DNA from 3 places in the Lentzea sp. NPDC042327 genome. Region 2 is predicted to be linked to each of the others. Evidence: riboswitches for the same ligand, from Rfam matches in the RefSeq annotation. Region 2 holds a riboswitch; each other region holds the start of a gene.

Region 1 (5,129 bases), on a different contig from region 2:
AGGATCCAACGTTTGCCCGTTGGGCCAAGCCAGCGCGCCAGCAGGATCCGGTCCGCCTCGTCGACGCACACCCCGTACGCGGCCACACGCTGCTTCTTCGCCCTCATGCGGCTCAGCCTAACTTGTGATCACCCGCAAAAAAGTGATATCACTTAGATACTACTTCACCAGGGGGTCTGGATGAGCGCAACCATCGACACGACAGTGCACATGCCGGCACCTGTCGTGCGCGAGAAGCACGCACGGGAGATCGCCGGTCTGCCGATGTTCTTCGCAGGGTTGGCGGTGTTCGCGGTGGGCGTGTGGACGATCATCGAGGGAGTCAGGGTCGCGGAGGCCAACGGCGGCGAGCCGTCGGCAGGGATGCTGGTCGCGGGGGTGCTGGTGCTCCTGGCGGCGTCGCTGCTGATGAAGGGGCTGTTCACCGTCGCGCCCGGTGAGGCGCGGGTGCTGCAGTTCCTCGGCCGCTACGTCGGCACGGTCCGCTCGGACGGTCTGCGGTGGGCGAACCCGCTGACGACGCGGGAGAAGATCTCCACCCGCATCCGCAACCACGAGACGCAGACGCTGAAGGTCAACGACGCGGACGGCAACCCGATCGAGATCGCCGCCGTGGTCGTGTGGCAGGTCGAGGACACCGCGCGCGCACGGTTCGAGGTCGACGACTTCGTGCGGTTCGTGGGCATCCAGACCGAGACCGCGGTCCGGCACATCGCGACGAGCTACCCGTACGACAACCACGAGGGGGCGGGGCTGTCGCTGCGGGAGAACGCGGACGAGATCACTGAGACGCTCGCGATCGAGATCTCGGCACGCGTGCAGTCCGCGGGCGTGAAGGTCATCGAGTCGCGGCTCACGCACCTCGCGTACGCGCCGGAGATCGCCCACGCCATGTTGCAGCGGCAGCAGGCGGGCGCGGTCGTGGCGGCCCGCACCCGGATCGTCGAGGGCGCCGTCGGCATGGTCGAGCTCGCGCTGGAACGGCTCGCCGCGCACGACGTCGTGGAGCTCGACGAGGAGCGCAAGGCGGCGATGGTCTCGAACCTGCTCGTCGTCCTGTGCGGTGACCGCTCCACCCAGCCCGTGGTCAACACCGGGTCGCTGTACACCTGATGGCGGAGCGCAAAAGCGTTCTGCTCAGGCTCGACCCGGCCGTGCACGACGCGTTGAGCAGGTGGGCGAACGACGAGCTGCGCAGCACCAACGCGCAGATCGAGTTCCTGCTGCGGCGTGCGCTGGCGGAGGCAGGCCGGCTGCCCGGTGAAGCGAAGAAGATGCCGCGCCGCGGCCGTCCGCCGAAGAAACCGGAACCGGACGAGGGCTGAGACCGGTCGCCGCGGCGCGCTGAACAGGCGTTTCAGCAGTATTGAACCGCTTCCGCGGCGTTCGGGCTGCTAGCTCGCGCCGAGAAGGCCGGGTTCACGGTGCGCTGAGCTGGCCTGATATCCTTCGTCGTCGTGAACGCGCGGCGCTCCGCCGTGGAGGAGAGCCGGCTCTCGCCGGTGCCGACCAAGCGCGTCACGAACTCCGGTTTCGACACAGAAGGGTGATGTCGCATGGCGAACATCAAGTCCCAGCTCAAGCGGATCAAGACCAACGAGAAGGCGCGCCTGCGCAACAAGTCGGTCAAGTCGTCCCTCAAGACGGCCATCCGCAAGTTCCGCGAGGCTGCCGAGGCCGGTGACAAGGCGAAGGCCCTGGAGCTGCTGCAGGACGCGTCCCGCAAGCTCGACAAGGCCGCCACCAAGGGCGTCATCCACGCCAACCAGGCCGCCAACAAGAAGTCGGCGATGGCGCTGCGCGCGAACCAGCTCGAGGGCTGATTCCGCTCACCTCAGAGCCGTCGGGAAGGGCTCGCTCCTCGTGGAGCGGGCCCTTTTCGCTGTTCTGGTGGGGATGAGGGCCATGGAGTCGCTCCACGCATTCACCTCATTGAGCTTCACGACGCGCCGCTCCGTGCGGAAGCTGGCGCGGCACGGTCAATTCCGGTGCGTGGACGGTTCCGCGGGAACGCCGCGAGGGCGCTACCGGCGGCCGTGTGCCGCCACGATCCGCAGCACGGCGCGCTCCAGCGCGTAGTCGGCATCGGCCGCCACGCCCTTCACGTCGGCGTTGAGCCCCGCGACCACCTGCATCGCGTCCGCGAGACCGGCCTGCTCCCAGCCACGGGCCTGCGCCTGGGCTTTCTTGATCTTCCACGGCGGCATGCCGAGCGGACCGGCCAGGCTGAACGGGTCGGCCCGGCCCACCGCGGAGACGCGTGCGACGGTGCGCACCGCGTCCGCCAGCGCGTCGGCGACCAGCACGTGCGGCACACCGAGCTGCATGGCCCACCGCAACGACTCCATCGCGCCCGCACGGTCACCGGTGACAGCCTTCTCCGCGACGGCGAACCCGGTCACCTCGGCCTTGCCCTGGTGGTAGCGGCGGATCTCCTCGACCGTCACCTTGCCGTCGGTGTCCGACACCAGCTGCGAGGCCGCCGCGGCGAGCTCGCGCAGGTTCGTGCCCACGGCGTCGATGAGCGTCGCGACCGCCTCTGGGTCGATCTTGCCGCCCGCCTGCCGCACCTCGTTGCGCACGAACGCCTCGCGCTCGGCCGACTTGGTGACCTTGCCGCACTCGGTGACCGCCGCACCGGCCTTCTTCAGCTGGCCGGGCAGGTCCTTGGCCGCCTTGCTGCGGCCGCCACCGGTGTGCACGACGACGAGCGTCACCCCGTCCGCGGGCGCCTTGAGGTAGGAGAGCACCGTGTCGGCGATCTCCTTGCTGATGTCCTGCGCGTTCTGCAGGACGATCACCCGGCCCTCGGCGAACAGCGACGGGCTCACCAGCTCGGCGAGCTCCGGCGGCGTGAGATCGCTCACCTGCACGCGGGTCAGGTCGGCCGACGCGTCGACCGCGCGCGCGGCCTCGAGTGCCGCCCGAACTGCGCGTTCGACCAGCAACTCCTCCTCGCCGACGACGAGGTGCAGTGACTCCGGTGCGCTCACGCTCCGCATCCTCCCACGTCCCGAATCGTGGACGTTTGTGGCCGAGCGGCGGAGACGTGCCGTACGTTGGTGGCCACAACTGAACACCGCTCATCCAGAGGGGCAGAGGGACCGGCCCGAAGAAGCCCCGGCAACCGGCGTCAGCGCTATGCGCAGACGATCACGGTGCCAATTCCGACCCGTTCGATTTCGCGGGAAAGATGAGGAGATACCTCGCGATGACTGCTGTCACTGTGCCCACGAGCACCAAGTTCGACCTCGGCCCCGCCCGCGCGCTGCTGTGCCGTGAGTGCGGAAATGAGACCCCTCTCGCTCCGGAATACGCCTGTCTCGAGTGTTTCGGGCCGCTGGAAGTGGCCTACGACTTCGGCAGGGTGCGGCGCGAGGACATCGAGGCCGGCCCCCGTTCAATCTGGCGCTACCGCGGCCTTCTGCCCGTTCCGTCCACTGTGGAACAGCACCCGAACACCGACCCCGGCGGCACCCGCCTGGTCGAGGCCGACCGCCTCGCGAAGGCGCTGGGCGTCCGCAAGGTCTGGGTGAAGGACGACACCGGCAACCCCACCCACTCCTTCAAGGACCGCGTGGTCGGCGTGGCACTGGCCGCCGCCCGCGAGCTCGGCTTCAAGGTCCTGGCCTGCCCCTCCACCGGCAACCTCGCCAACGCCGTCGCCGCGGCCGCCGCCCGCGCCGGCTGGGAGTCCGTCGTACTGGTCCCCTCCTCCCTGGAACGCGCCAAGATCCTCATGAGCGCCGTCTACGAGGGCGCCCTGATCGCCGTCGACGGCAACTACGACGACGTCAACCGCCTCGCCCAGGAGCTCGCCGCGGAGCACGAGGACTGGGCGTTCGTGAACGTCAACGTCCGCCCGTACTACGCGGAGGGCTCCAAGACCCTCGGCTACGAGGTCGCCGAGCAGCTCGGCTGGCGCCTGCCCGACCAGATCGTCGTGCCGGTCGCCTCCGGCTCCCAGCTCACCAAGATCGACAAGGCCTTCCGCGAGCTCGGCCAGCTCGACCTCGTCGAGGCCTCCCCGTACCGCGTGTTCGGCGCCCAGGCCACCGGCTGCTCGCCCGTGTCCACCGCCTTCAAGGACGGCCACGACGTCATCCGCCCGGTCCGCCCCGACACCATCGCCCGCTCGCTGGCGATCGGTGCCCCCGCCGACGGCCCGTACGTGCTCGACACGGTCCGCCGCACCAACGGCGCCATCGAGGACGTGACCGACGAAGAGGTCGTCGAGGGCATCAAGCTCCTCGCCCGCACCGAGGGCATCTTCGCCGAGACCGCCGGCGGCGTGACCGTGGCGACGGCGAAGAAGCTGATCGAGACGGGCCAGCTCGACCCCGACGGCGAGACCGTCCTGCTGATCACCGGTGACGGCCTCAAGACCCTCGACGCCCTCGGCGACACGATCGGCCCGCGCGCCACTGTGCCGCCGTCGGCCGAGGCCGTGCTCAAGGCACTGGGCTAGGTCGTTCGTTCAGCAGATCACCTCCTCCCGGTCCGGGGACGTCCGCGTCCCCGGACCGCGTCGTTTCACGCGGTGAGCGTCAGAGGGTGATCGCGGCCGACTTCGTCCAGCCCGTGCGCGGGAAGCGGCGCAGCTCGTCGCGAACGTGCGGGCCGACCGGTTCCACCTCGGCGCGCCAGGCCACGATCCGTTGCGGCCACGGGGCTTCTGCTTTGAGGGCGTTGTAGTGGTACTCGTGCCAGACGTCCGGGGCGATGCGCATGCCGTCGTCGAACACGTGCTCGGCGACGAGGTCGTAGGCGGCGTCCGCGTCGGCGGCCTCCGTGGGTGGCAGCACGTGCGTGGCGCGGGCGCGGTAGGTGATGGCGCGGCTGCCGTCCTCCAGCGTTTCGCAGAGGTAGTAGGCGAAGTCGGGCTTCAGTTCGTCGTGCGGCCACTGGGTGGCGGGGTAACCGGGCTGCCACATCGCCCAGGCGAAACCGGGCGTGCCGCCGGGAATCGGGTAGCGCGCGTTGTGGAGCCTGATCCAGACCTGGTCCATCTTCCTTCTCCTTTTCCTTCGTACGACTCGGCTTCCGGGCAACACCGCCAGGTCGCCGTCCTTGTCCGTGCGCAACACCAGGGCGCCACCCGCCCGCAGCGCGTCGATCACCTGCGGGCT
Region 2 (5,129 bases):
GAGGACGGTGAGGTTCATGCCGAGAACGCTATGAGCGGCACCGATCAACATCAAATGAAACGTCGTCAACCGGTGATTTACCCAGACGCAATCGGCCTGCGCTCAGCCTTCCTCGCGCAGCTGCTCCAGGGACGCGGCGAGGTCCGCCGGGTACTCGGAGGTGTAGGTGACCCACTCGCCCGTGCCGGGGTGGTGGAACCCGAGCTGGCGCGCGTGCAGCCACTGCCGCGCCACGCCGAGCCGCTTGGCCAGCGTGGGGTCCGCGCCGTAGGTCAGGTCGCCCACGCACGGGTGGTGCAGCGCCGAGAAGTGCACGCGGATCTGGTGCGTGCGGCCGGTCTCCAGGTGCACCTCGACGAACGACGCCGCGCGGAACGCCTCGATCACTTCGTAGTGGGTGATCGACGGCTTGCCGGAGTTCATCACGGCGAACTTGTAGTCGTGCTTGGGGTGCCGGTCGATCGGCGCGTCGATGGTGCCCTTGATCGGGTCCGGGTGGCCCTGGACGATCGCGTGGTAGACCTTGTCGACGGTCCGCTCCTTGAACGCGTGCTTGAGCGCCGAGTACGCCGACTCGGACTTCGCGACGACCATCACGCCGGTGGTACCGACGTCGAGGCGGTGCACGACGCCCTGGCGCTCCGCGGCACCCGAGGTCGCGACCCGGTGACCGGCGGCGGCGAGACCGCCCACGACGGTCGGGCCGGTCCAGCCCGGCGAGGGGTGCACGGCCACGCCGACGGGCTTGTCCACGACGATGATGTCGTCGTCCTCGTGGATCACGACCAGGCCCTCGACCGGGATGGCCTGCACGGTCACCGGCTGCGGCGGGGCCGGCAGGGTGATCTCCAGCATCGCGCCGGCCGTGAGCCGGTCGGACTTGCCCACGACCCGGCCGTCGATCAGCACGTCGTCGGCGTCGGCGATGGCGGCCACCGCGGTGCGGGACAGGCCCAGCAGCTTCGCGAGGCCCGCGTCGACGCGCATGCCGTCCAGACCGTCGGGAATGGGCAGCGTTCGGTATCCGCTCACGCGTCGATCTTCTCCTTGTGAACCGTCCCGTCGTAGTCGTGCTGCAGCAGCGCCAAGACGATGATCGTCGCGCCACCGCAGACGATCGCCATGTCGGCGACGTTGAACACCGGCCACACCTGGCCGAACGGGTCGAACAACGACAGGAAGTCCACCACGTGGCCGCGCATCGGGCCGGGCGCGCGGAACAGCCGGTCGGCGAGGTTGCCGACGGCGCCGCCGAGCACCAGCCCGAGACCGACCGCCCAGGGCGTCGAGCGCAGGTCGCGCGCGATCCAGGTGATGAACCCGACGACCCCGAACGCGATCAGCGCGAGGATCCACGTCCACCCCTCGGCCAGCCCGAAGGCGGCACCGGGATTGCGGACGAACGTCAGGTGCAGCAGCCCGCCGAACAGCTGGATCGGCTCTGACCGCTCCAGGAACGCCACGGAGAGGACTTTCGTGAGGACGTCCAGCGCCAGCACACCGGCGGCCAGCACCGCGAGGTAGGTGGTCCGCGGCTCCGGCAGCGAGCCGGTGATCGAGAACTCGGGTTCGGCGTCCGGCTCGGAGACCGTCAGCGCCCGCTCGGGCTGCTCGGTCTCGCGCCGGTCCTCGGCCTCGGCGGTCACCACAGGCGCGACCTGCGGTTCCGCGACCGGTTCCGGCGCGCTGGGCTGCTCCTCGGCAGTCTCGTCAGCGGCCTTCGCCGGGGCCTTGGACTCGTCACTCACCAGGTCATTGTCCACTACCTGGACTACGCGAGGAACGGCGGCAGGGTTCGGCTGTCGTCCTCAGCCACCCAGCGGCCGTCGCGCTGCGCGTAGGTCCACTTCGGACCTTCGGTGACGAGAGTGCGCAGCGCGGCCACCAAACGGTCCACGTGCTCGGCCGTCGTCCCGAGACCGATCGACGCGCGCACGGCGCGGTCTTCGTGCGAACCGGCCTTCTTCACCAGACGTCCCACGACCACATGGGCGCAGAACGCGCCGTCACGCACGCCGACGCCGTACTCGGCCGACAGCGCCGCCGCGAGGAAGCCCGCGTCGAAGCCGGGGACCGTGAAGCTCACGACGCCCACGCGGTCGACGTCGGTGAGGATCGAGAGCTCGCGCAGGCCGGGGATGGCGCGCAGGCCGTCCCGCAGCCGCCGCAGCAGCTCCTGCTCGTGCGCGATCGTCTGCTCCCAGTGCCGCGACAGGATCTCGCAGGCCGCGGCCAGCGCGTGCACGCCGATGACGTTCGGGCTGCCCGCCTCGTGCCGCTCCGGCACCGCGGACCACGCGACGCCGAGCCGGTCGCCGTGGTCGGTCACCTTCGCCGTGGCGCCGCCGCCCACCAGGTAGGGCTGGGCCTGCTGCAACCAGTCGGACCGGCCGACGAGCACACCGGCGCCGAACGGCGCGTAGATCTTGTGGCCGGAGAACGCCAGGTAGTCCACGCCCAGCTCACGGGCGTCGATCGGGCGGTGCGGGGCGAGCTGCGCGGCGTCGAGCGCGATGCGGGCGCCGTGCCTGCGGGCGACCTTCGCGAGCTCGGCGACCGGCCACAGCTCCCCCGTGACGTTGGACGCCCCGGTGACGATCACGAGCCGAGGACCGACCGGGGCGGCGGCCAACGCCCGGTCCAGCGCGACGAGTGCCGCGCCGGACGAGGAAGGAGTGGAGATGCGCTGCACGTTCGGCCCGCGCCACGGCAGCAGCGCGGCGTGGTGCTCGCTGTCGAACAGCACGACCGCGGTGCCCTTGGGCACGCTGCGGGCCAGCAGGTTCAGCGCGTCAGTGGTGTTGCGGGTGAAGACGACGGCATCGGTGGAACGCGCACCCACGAACCGCCGGACGCGGTCACGCGCCTGCTCGTAGACGCGGGTCGACACCTGGGAGGCGAAGCCGGCGCCGCGGTGCACGCTCGCGTACCAGGGCAGCAGCTCGTCGACGGCGTCGCGCACCTCCCGCAGGCAGGGGGCGGAGGCGGCGTGGTCGAGGTTGGCGTAGGTGACGCGCTCTCCGGTCACCAGCGGGACGCGCAGGTCGGAACCGACGACGGCGGGAACCTTGGTGGTGGTGTCCGGGGTGATCGCGAGCGTCATCGAGCTGCCTCCTGGGCCGGGGGGCCTTCTCGGAGGCCCGCGCTTGACCGGCGCCCTGCGCGCCGGACCAGGTCCTCACCAAGGGCACCCCACCGCGGTTGGAGGGTTGCCGGCCAGCAAGCTTGGGCTTGACGCTGGCTCTCATGACCTGCCGACGACGTTAGCGGGCGCGTCACGATCCGTCGACACCTGATCACATCGTGAGAAGCGTCGGGGACCGACTATTCGCCGGTCTCGCCCTTCCACCGCGCGTAACGACCGGCCCGGTCCACGGCGCGAACCCGCCGTTCGGTGGCGTCGCGCGCCTCTTCTGTGGTCACGATGAGCAACTGGTCGCCGGTCTGCAGCCGGGTCGTCGGAAGTGGCGTGAAGCTCTTGCCCGAGCGCACCACGAGGCTCACCGTGGCGCCGGTGGGCATGCGCAGCTCGGTCATGTAGACGCCGTGCAGCTTCGACCCGCGCTGGATGTGCACCTGCAGCAGCTCGGCGCCGAGCTCGTCCAGCGGCGAGGAGTCGACCTGGACCTCCTGCGGCTCGCTCGCGTTGACCAGCCCGAGCCGCCGCGCGAGGAACGGCAGCGTCGTGCCCTGCACCACCGTGAGGACGATGACCAGCAGGAACACCGCGTCGACCAGCTCGCGCGCACCCTCGACGCCCTGGATGAGCGGGATCAGCGCGAACACGATCGGCACCGCGCCGCGCAGCCCCGACCAGGAGAGGAACGCCTGTTCCCGCCACGGCACCTTGAACGGCAGCAACGACAGCACCACCGACAGCGGGCGCGCCACGAACGTGAGCACCACGCCCGCGATCAGCGCGGGCACCAGCACGTCGAGCAGCCGGGACGGCGAGGCGTAGAGGCCGAGCAGGACGAACAGGCCGATCTGGGCCAGCCAGCCGAGCCCCTCGGCGAACGACAGGGTGTCGGCGCGGTGCGGCAGCCGGGCGTTGCCCAGGACCAGCGCGGCGACGTAGGTGGCGAGGAAACCGGACGCGTGCGCCAGGTCGCCCGCGGTGTAGGCGATCACGCAGACGGCGACGGTGGCGAGCGGGTAGAGGCCGGTGGCGGGCAGGGCCGCGTGCCGCAGTCCCGTGCCGCCCAGCCAGCCGAGCGCGACGCCGATCAGCGCGCCCGCTCCCAGCTCGTAGAGCACCAGCAGCGGTGCCGTCCACGAGATCTGGTCGGACGAGGCGAGCAGCACGACCGCGATGTAGACGGGCGCGTCGTTGAGGCCGGACTCCAGTTCGAGCGCGCCGGTGAGCCGTGCCCCCACCCCCAGCGACCGCAGGACGCTGAACACGGCCGCCGCGTCCGTGGACGACAGCACCGCACCCCAGAGCAGCGCCATCCGCCAGTCGAGGCCCAGCAGGTGGTGCAGCGCGGTTCCGGTGATGGCGACGCTCACCGCAACGGCCACTGTGGACAGTGCGACGCCCAGCCAGAGCGAGGTCTTGACCGCGTGCCACCGGGTCGTCAGCCCGCCCTCGGTCAGGATCAGCACCAGCGCCGCGATCCCGAGGGACTGGGTGAGGCCGGCGTCTTCGAAGTCGATGCCGAGCACCGACTCGCCCAGGAGCACGCCGATGCCCAGGTACAGCAGGAGTGAGGGCAGCCCGAGGCGGATCGACACCCGGACCGCGATCACGGAGATCAGCAGGACCGCGGCACCGACGCCCAGGACAACCGTGACATCACCCACCCGGACCATTCTGGTTGATCACCACCGAGTTGAACTAATCCGACGCGAAACCGACCTTCGCCCCTAGCGCGGCTCATGCACGGCAGAGCATGTTGATCAGTGGCTCAATCCCTACCCTGCACGGAGTTGAACCATGAAGATCCTGATCGCGCTGGCGGCCGCCCTGACGGTGGCCGGAACCGCGCCGGCGCAAGCGGCCGCTCCGGCGGTCCTGGCAGCACCCGACATCAGCGTCGCGAACGTCCAGGCGCACCTGAACCAGCTCCAGTCGATCGCCACCGCCAACGGCGGCAACCGCGCCCACGGCAGGCCCGGTTACCTGGCCT
Region 3 (5,129 bases), on a different contig from region 2:
CCTTGAGCTCGCTGCGGGTGACGAGGCCGTTGGCGTTGGGGTTGCCCTCGGCCTTCTCCAGCACCAGCGCGTCGGTGGCGGGCTTGAGCTGCGCGTCGATGGCGTAGTTGCCGTTGATCACCGCGGCGTCGGTGTCCTCCAGCGAGCGCGGCAGCTGGGCCGCCTCCAGGGGCACGAACTGCAGGTTCTTCGGGTTCTCCGCGACGTCGCGGACGGTCGGCTGGTCCACGGCCTTGAGCTTGATCAGGCCGTTGGCCTCCAGCAGCTTCAGGCCGCGGGCCTCGTTGGTGGCGTCGTTGGCGACCGCGACCTTGGCGTTCTGCGGCAGCTCGTCGACCTTCTTGACCTTCTTGGAGTACAGGCCCAGCGGCTCGACGTGCACGCCCTCGACCCACTCGACCTTCGCGCCGCTCTCCTTCGTGAACGTCGCCAGGTACGGGACGGTCTGGAAGTAGTTGGCGTCGAGCGAGCCGTCGACCAGTGCCGTGTTCGGCTGGACGTAGTCGGTGAACTCGACGACCTCGATCTTCAGGCCCTTGGACGCCGCGAGGTTGTCGGCTACGTACTTGAGGATCTGCGCGTGCGGGACCGGCGAGACGCCGACCTTCAGCGTGTCCGAAGCGGACGAACCACCGGACGAGCAGGCGGACAGAGCGGTCAAACCGGTCAAAGCGGCAGCGATGAGGGCAGCACGAATGCGCATGACGTTCCTTTTGAGAATTGCTACTGGGTCAGACGGAGGCGTGCCGGCGTCGGTCCGACGCACGGGCGGCACGGGTGAAGCCGAACTGGATCACGGTGGTGAGCACGGCGAGCCACGCCACGGTGCTCCACAGGATCCGGTCGTTGAAGCGCTGGTAGCCCTCGCGGATGGCCAGGTCGCCGAGGCCACCGCCGCCGATCACGCCCGCCATGGCCGAGTAGCCGATGAGGGCGATGACCGTGACGCCGATGGCGTTGATGAGCGCCGGCAACGACTCGCGGATGAGCACGCTGCGCACGATCCTGAGCGTCGAGGCACCGGTCGTGATCGCGGCCTCGACCACGGTCACGTGCACCTCGGACAGGATGTTCTGCACGAGCCGCCCGACGAACGGGATCGCTCCCACGGCCAGCGGCACGATGACCGCCGTGCTGCCGATGGACCCGCCGACGATCAGGCGGGTCACCGACGTGAGGGCGACGAGCAGCACGATGAACGGCATCGAGCGGCCCAGGTCGGTGACGAAGCTGAGGGCCCTGTGCACCGCGGCGTTCGGCCGCAGCCCGCCCTTGGCGGTGAGCTGCAGCCAGACCCCGACGGGAACTCCGAGAACTGTGGCGATCACGGTGGAGACGCCGACCATGTACAGCGTCTCCCCGGTGGCCTCGACGAGGTAGCTCACCACGTCGGACCAGGGTGTTGCAGACCTCACGCAGCTACTCCCTGCGGCCCCTTCAGGGACCTCTGAACCGCGCCGCCGGCCTCACCGATCCACTCCAGCGCCGAGTCGGACCGCTCGCCGTTCAGGCCGAGGCGGAACCGCGCGACGGGGGTCTCGCCGAGGCGGGTGAGCCCGCCACCGACGATGTTCAGCTCGACGCCGAACCGGTGCGCGGCCTCGGGCAGCAGCGCGCCGACCGCGGCGAACCCGACGAGCACGACGTCCGCGACGCGGTCGTAGGCGTTCTCGTTGATCGGGTTCAGGTCGACGGCGGGCAGCAGCGCGGAGCTCGTGCGGCTGGCGGCGTTGTTGACGAGGTCGAGCACCTTGCCGTGCTCGACGACCTGGCCCTGCTCCAGCACCGCGACGTCATCGCAGATCTTGCGGACCACACCCATGTCGTGCGTGACGACGAGGACGGTCACACCCAGCTCTGCGCGCGCACGGTCGAGCACCGCCAGCACGGACCCGGTGGTCTCCGGGTCGAGTGCGCTGGTGGGCTCGTCGGCCAGCAGGACGGACGGGTTGGCGGCGAGGGCGCGCGCAACGGCGATGCGCTGGCGCTGCCCGCCGGAGAGCTGGTCGGGGTAGGCGGCGGCCTTGTCGGTGAGCCCGACGAGGTCCAGCAGCTCGCCCACGCGGGTGCGCCGCTGCGGTCCCGGCACGCCGGCGGACTCCAGCGGCAACGCGATGTTGCCGGCCGCGGTCCGCTGCCGCAGCAGCGAGTCCCCTTGCGGCACAACGCCGATCTGCCGACGGGCGGCACGCAGCGCCGAGCCGTCGAGCGAGGTGATGTCGGTGCCGTCGACGCGGATCGCACCCGAGTCGGGGCGCTCCAGCAGTGCGACGCAGCGGGCCAGCGTGGACTTGCCGGCGCCGCTCGGGCCGACGACGCCGAGCACGGTGCCGGCCTGGACGTCGAGGGTGACGCCGTTCAGCGCGTTGACACCCTGGAAGGACTTGGTGAGGTTTTCGACAGTGATCACTTCTGCTCCACGGCTGCGCGCGACGGCGCACGCTCCCGTTGTGCGGGGGTGCGCGGTCGAAGTTCTGCTCAGGTGTGTGCGCCACTCAGCGACCGAGTGCGCGTCAAAGGACTTTGAGAAGGCGCCTTAGACGAGGTGGCGACGACATGCAGAAGCGGTGCGACGGCACTGGTCGACGACTCGACGGCGCGTCAGCATTCGCGAGGTACCCACGTGATCCTCCATCGGTCCTGGCGTTAGCACCTGCCCGCATCCAGCGGGTGGTTGCTGCGACGTCGTAGAGCCAGGTCTCTCAGTCGCTCCGGATGGCAGTTAGCAGTCAACCGGACGGACGTTCGGTTGCGCAAGCCAGATTCGGATTCGTTCGACAGATCACACTGTTGGCCGAAGGATCGCCGGATCAGACCTCGGCAATCCGGACAAAGTCGATCACGCTCAACTGCTCGCCCCTGACCTGGGGATCGATGCCCGCTTCGGCCAGCAGTTCGTCGACGTGCGGCGTGTAGCTCTTGAGGGCGGCCCTGAGGGTCTTGCGGCGTTGCGCGAAGGCCGTGTCGACGATCTTGAACAGCTTGTTCTTATCCACTGTGGACAACAGCTTTTCGTGGCGCTGGAAGGCAACCAGCCCGGAGTCGACGTTGGGCGCGGGCCAGAAGACGTTGCGCCCGACCGACCCCGCCTTGCGCGCGTCGGCGTACCAGGCGAGCTTCACGCTGGGCACCCCGTAGACCTTGCTGCCGGGCTTCGCCGCCATCCGGTCGGCGACCTCCGCCTGGACCATGACGAGCCCCTTGCGCAGGCTCGGCAGCTCGTGCAGGAGGTGCAGCACCACGGGCACCGCGACGTTGTACGGCAGGTTGGCGACGATCGCGGTCGGTTGTACCGGCAGGTCCTCTTGGGTGACTTTCATGGCGTCCTTGAGGACCACGTGGAGCTTGCCGGCGTTGGCCGGGTCGTGCTCCTGGACCGTCTGGGGCAGCCGGTGCGCCAACGGCGGGTCGATCTCGACCGCGACCACCTCAGCGGCCGCCGGGAGGAGCGCGAGGGTCAGCGAGCCCAGGCCGGGGCCGACCTCCAGGACGACGTCCTCGTCGGTCAGACCGGCGGCGGCGACGATCTTGCGGACCGTGTTGGGGTCGTGCACGAAGTTCTGGCCCAGCTTCTTGGTCGGGCGGATGCCCAGCTCTTCGGCTAGACGGCGGACTTCGGCGGGTCCCAACAGGCTCACCGGGGCATTGTCTCAGGTCACCCACCAAAGACCTCAGGTTGCCCACCGAAGACCTCAAGTCACCCACCGAAGACCCCCGCCCCCTGCTGCGTCGAGTGCACGCGGGGAGCTTTCGTACTCACCTGGAGTACGAAAGGTCCCCGCGTGCGGTCAAGCAGAGCGGAGGGATGGGTGGGGAGGCGGGGTTACGGCAGGCCGAGCTTCGCGCGGCAGCCGGGCCACGCGGAGTACGTGCCGCCACGGCCGTCGCGGAGCTTGGTGGCGATGGCGATCTGCTGTTCGCGGGTCGCCTGGTGCGGCAGGGCCGCGTAGGCGGTGCCGCCGTAGGCCGCCCAGGTGCTCGCGTTGAACTGGAGGCCGCCGTAGTAGCCGTTGCCGGTGTTGATGGCCCAGTTGCCGCCGGCCTCGCACTTGGCCAGGCGGTCCCACACCTCGCCGTCGGGGAGGGGCTTGGTGCCGACCGCGATCTTCTTCGGCTTCGGCTCCTTGGTGACCTTGCCGCCGATCTTCTCGCGGTTGATCTCCTTGCCGTTCTTCACCGTCACGCGGTAGGTGGAGATCTGCTCGCCGGCCTCGCCGGGCTCCAGGACCTTCTGCTGACCCTGGTTCAGGGTCGGGTCGTTGGTCTTCTCGACGGGCGGGGCGACCGGCTCGTTCACGTTGATGACCGTGACGCCGGTGCGGGAGATGTAGACCTCGGCGCCGGAGGCCAGGCGCACGTCGGTGCCGGCCTGGACCGCGTCCTCGGGACCGAGGGTGAGGTTCTCGCTCTTCAGCAGCTCGTCGACGGTGACGGCGGTGGTCTGGACCTCGCGGACCGGGTTCGCGCCGTCGAAGAGCTTGACGACCTTGCGGGTCTTCACCTCGAGGTTCATGCCGTCGAGGGGGACCTCGGAGCCGGTGGGCGCGGAGAACCACGAGCCGTCGACCGGGACGCCGAGCTGCTTGGCGGCCTCCTCGACGGTGACCGAGCGGACCCAGTCCTCACGGGACTGGCCGTCGACGCTCATCTTGAGCAGGCGGCCGCGGTCGAGGGTGATCTTGCCGCCGTCGGAGATCGGGGCGTTGAGCGACGGGGACAGCGCGTCGTGCTCGCCGACCCTGATGCCCTCCTCCGCGAGGACCTCGCCGACCGTGCCCTCGTAGGAGTGGACGGTCGAGGTGATGCCGTCGATGTCCACGGCCACGGACTTGTCCATCGCCATCGCGGTCACGCCACCGCCGGAGATGGAGACCAGGACCGCGGCGACCGCACCCTTGAGGAAGCGGCGCTTCCAGGACGAGACGGCCGTGACGAGGAGCTGCGGGTCCTCCTTCTCCTCTTCCTCCGTGGGGAGGACGAGGGGCGGCATGATCGTCGTCTCGGCGTTGATGAGCCGGATCAGCTCGTCGACGTCGACGTTCGCCGTCGCGAGGAGCTCGTCGGCGTCAGGGCCGAGCACCTCGAGCACGTCCGCGGGCGAGATCGTCAGCGCACCGGCGGGGAAGCTC

The links. A riboswitch is a leader RNA that binds a small molecule or an ion and turns the genes downstream of it on or off. The one in region 2 is predicted to bind S-adenosylmethionine.
Region 1: another riboswitch for S-adenosylmethionine. It lies ahead of thrC (threonine synthase); the one in region 2 lies ahead of AB0A63_RS14895 (aminotransferase class V-fold PLP-dependent enzyme).
Region 3: another riboswitch for S-adenosylmethionine. It lies ahead of AB0A63_RS06045 (methionine ABC transporter ATP-binding protein); the one in region 2 lies ahead of AB0A63_RS14895 (aminotransferase class V-fold PLP-dependent enzyme).

The regions. Positions count from the first base shown of each region.
Region 1 is NZ_JBEZBX010000020.1:2,058-7,186, forward strand. It holds gene AB0A63_RS35440 (NUDIX hydrolase) at 1-107, opposite strand, end outside; gene AB0A63_RS35445 (SPFH domain-containing protein) at 181-1,113, shown strand; gene AB0A63_RS35450 (hypothetical protein) at 1,113-1,325, shown strand; gene rpsT (30S ribosomal protein S20) at 1,557-1,823, shown strand; gene holA (DNA polymerase III subunit delta) at 2,025-2,993, opposite strand; SAM riboswitch class I at 3,081-3,200, shown strand; gene thrC (threonine synthase) at 3,212-4,468, shown strand; gene AB0A63_RS35470 (DNA internalization-related competence protein ComEC/Rec2) at 4,548-5,129, opposite strand, start outside.
Region 2 is NZ_JBEZBX010000005.1:226,314-231,442, forward strand. It holds gene AB0A63_RS14880 (NAD(P)H-binding protein) at 1-18, opposite strand, end outside; gene AB0A63_RS14885 (RluA family pseudouridine synthase) at 103-987, opposite strand; gene lspA (signal peptidase II) at 1,029-1,748, opposite strand; gene AB0A63_RS14895 (aminotransferase class V-fold PLP-dependent enzyme) at 1,772-3,103, opposite strand; SAM riboswitch class IV at 3,138-3,252, opposite strand; gene AB0A63_RS14900 (potassium/proton antiporter) at 3,325-4,803, opposite strand; gene AB0A63_RS14905 (M28 family metallopeptidase) at 4,937-5,129, shown strand, end outside.
Region 3 is NZ_JBEZBX010000002.1:453,992-459,120, reverse strand. It holds gene AB0A63_RS06055 (MetQ/NlpA family ABC transporter substrate-binding protein) at 1-703, opposite strand, end outside; gene AB0A63_RS06050 (methionine ABC transporter permease) at 732-1,415, opposite strand; gene AB0A63_RS06045 (methionine ABC transporter ATP-binding protein) at 1,412-2,410, opposite strand; SAM riboswitch class I at 2,629-2,722, opposite strand; gene rsmA (16S rRNA (adenine(1518)-N(6)/adenine(1519)-N(6))-dimethyltransferase RsmA) at 2,811-3,632, opposite strand; gene AB0A63_RS06035 (transglycosylase family protein) at 3,824-5,129, opposite strand, start outside.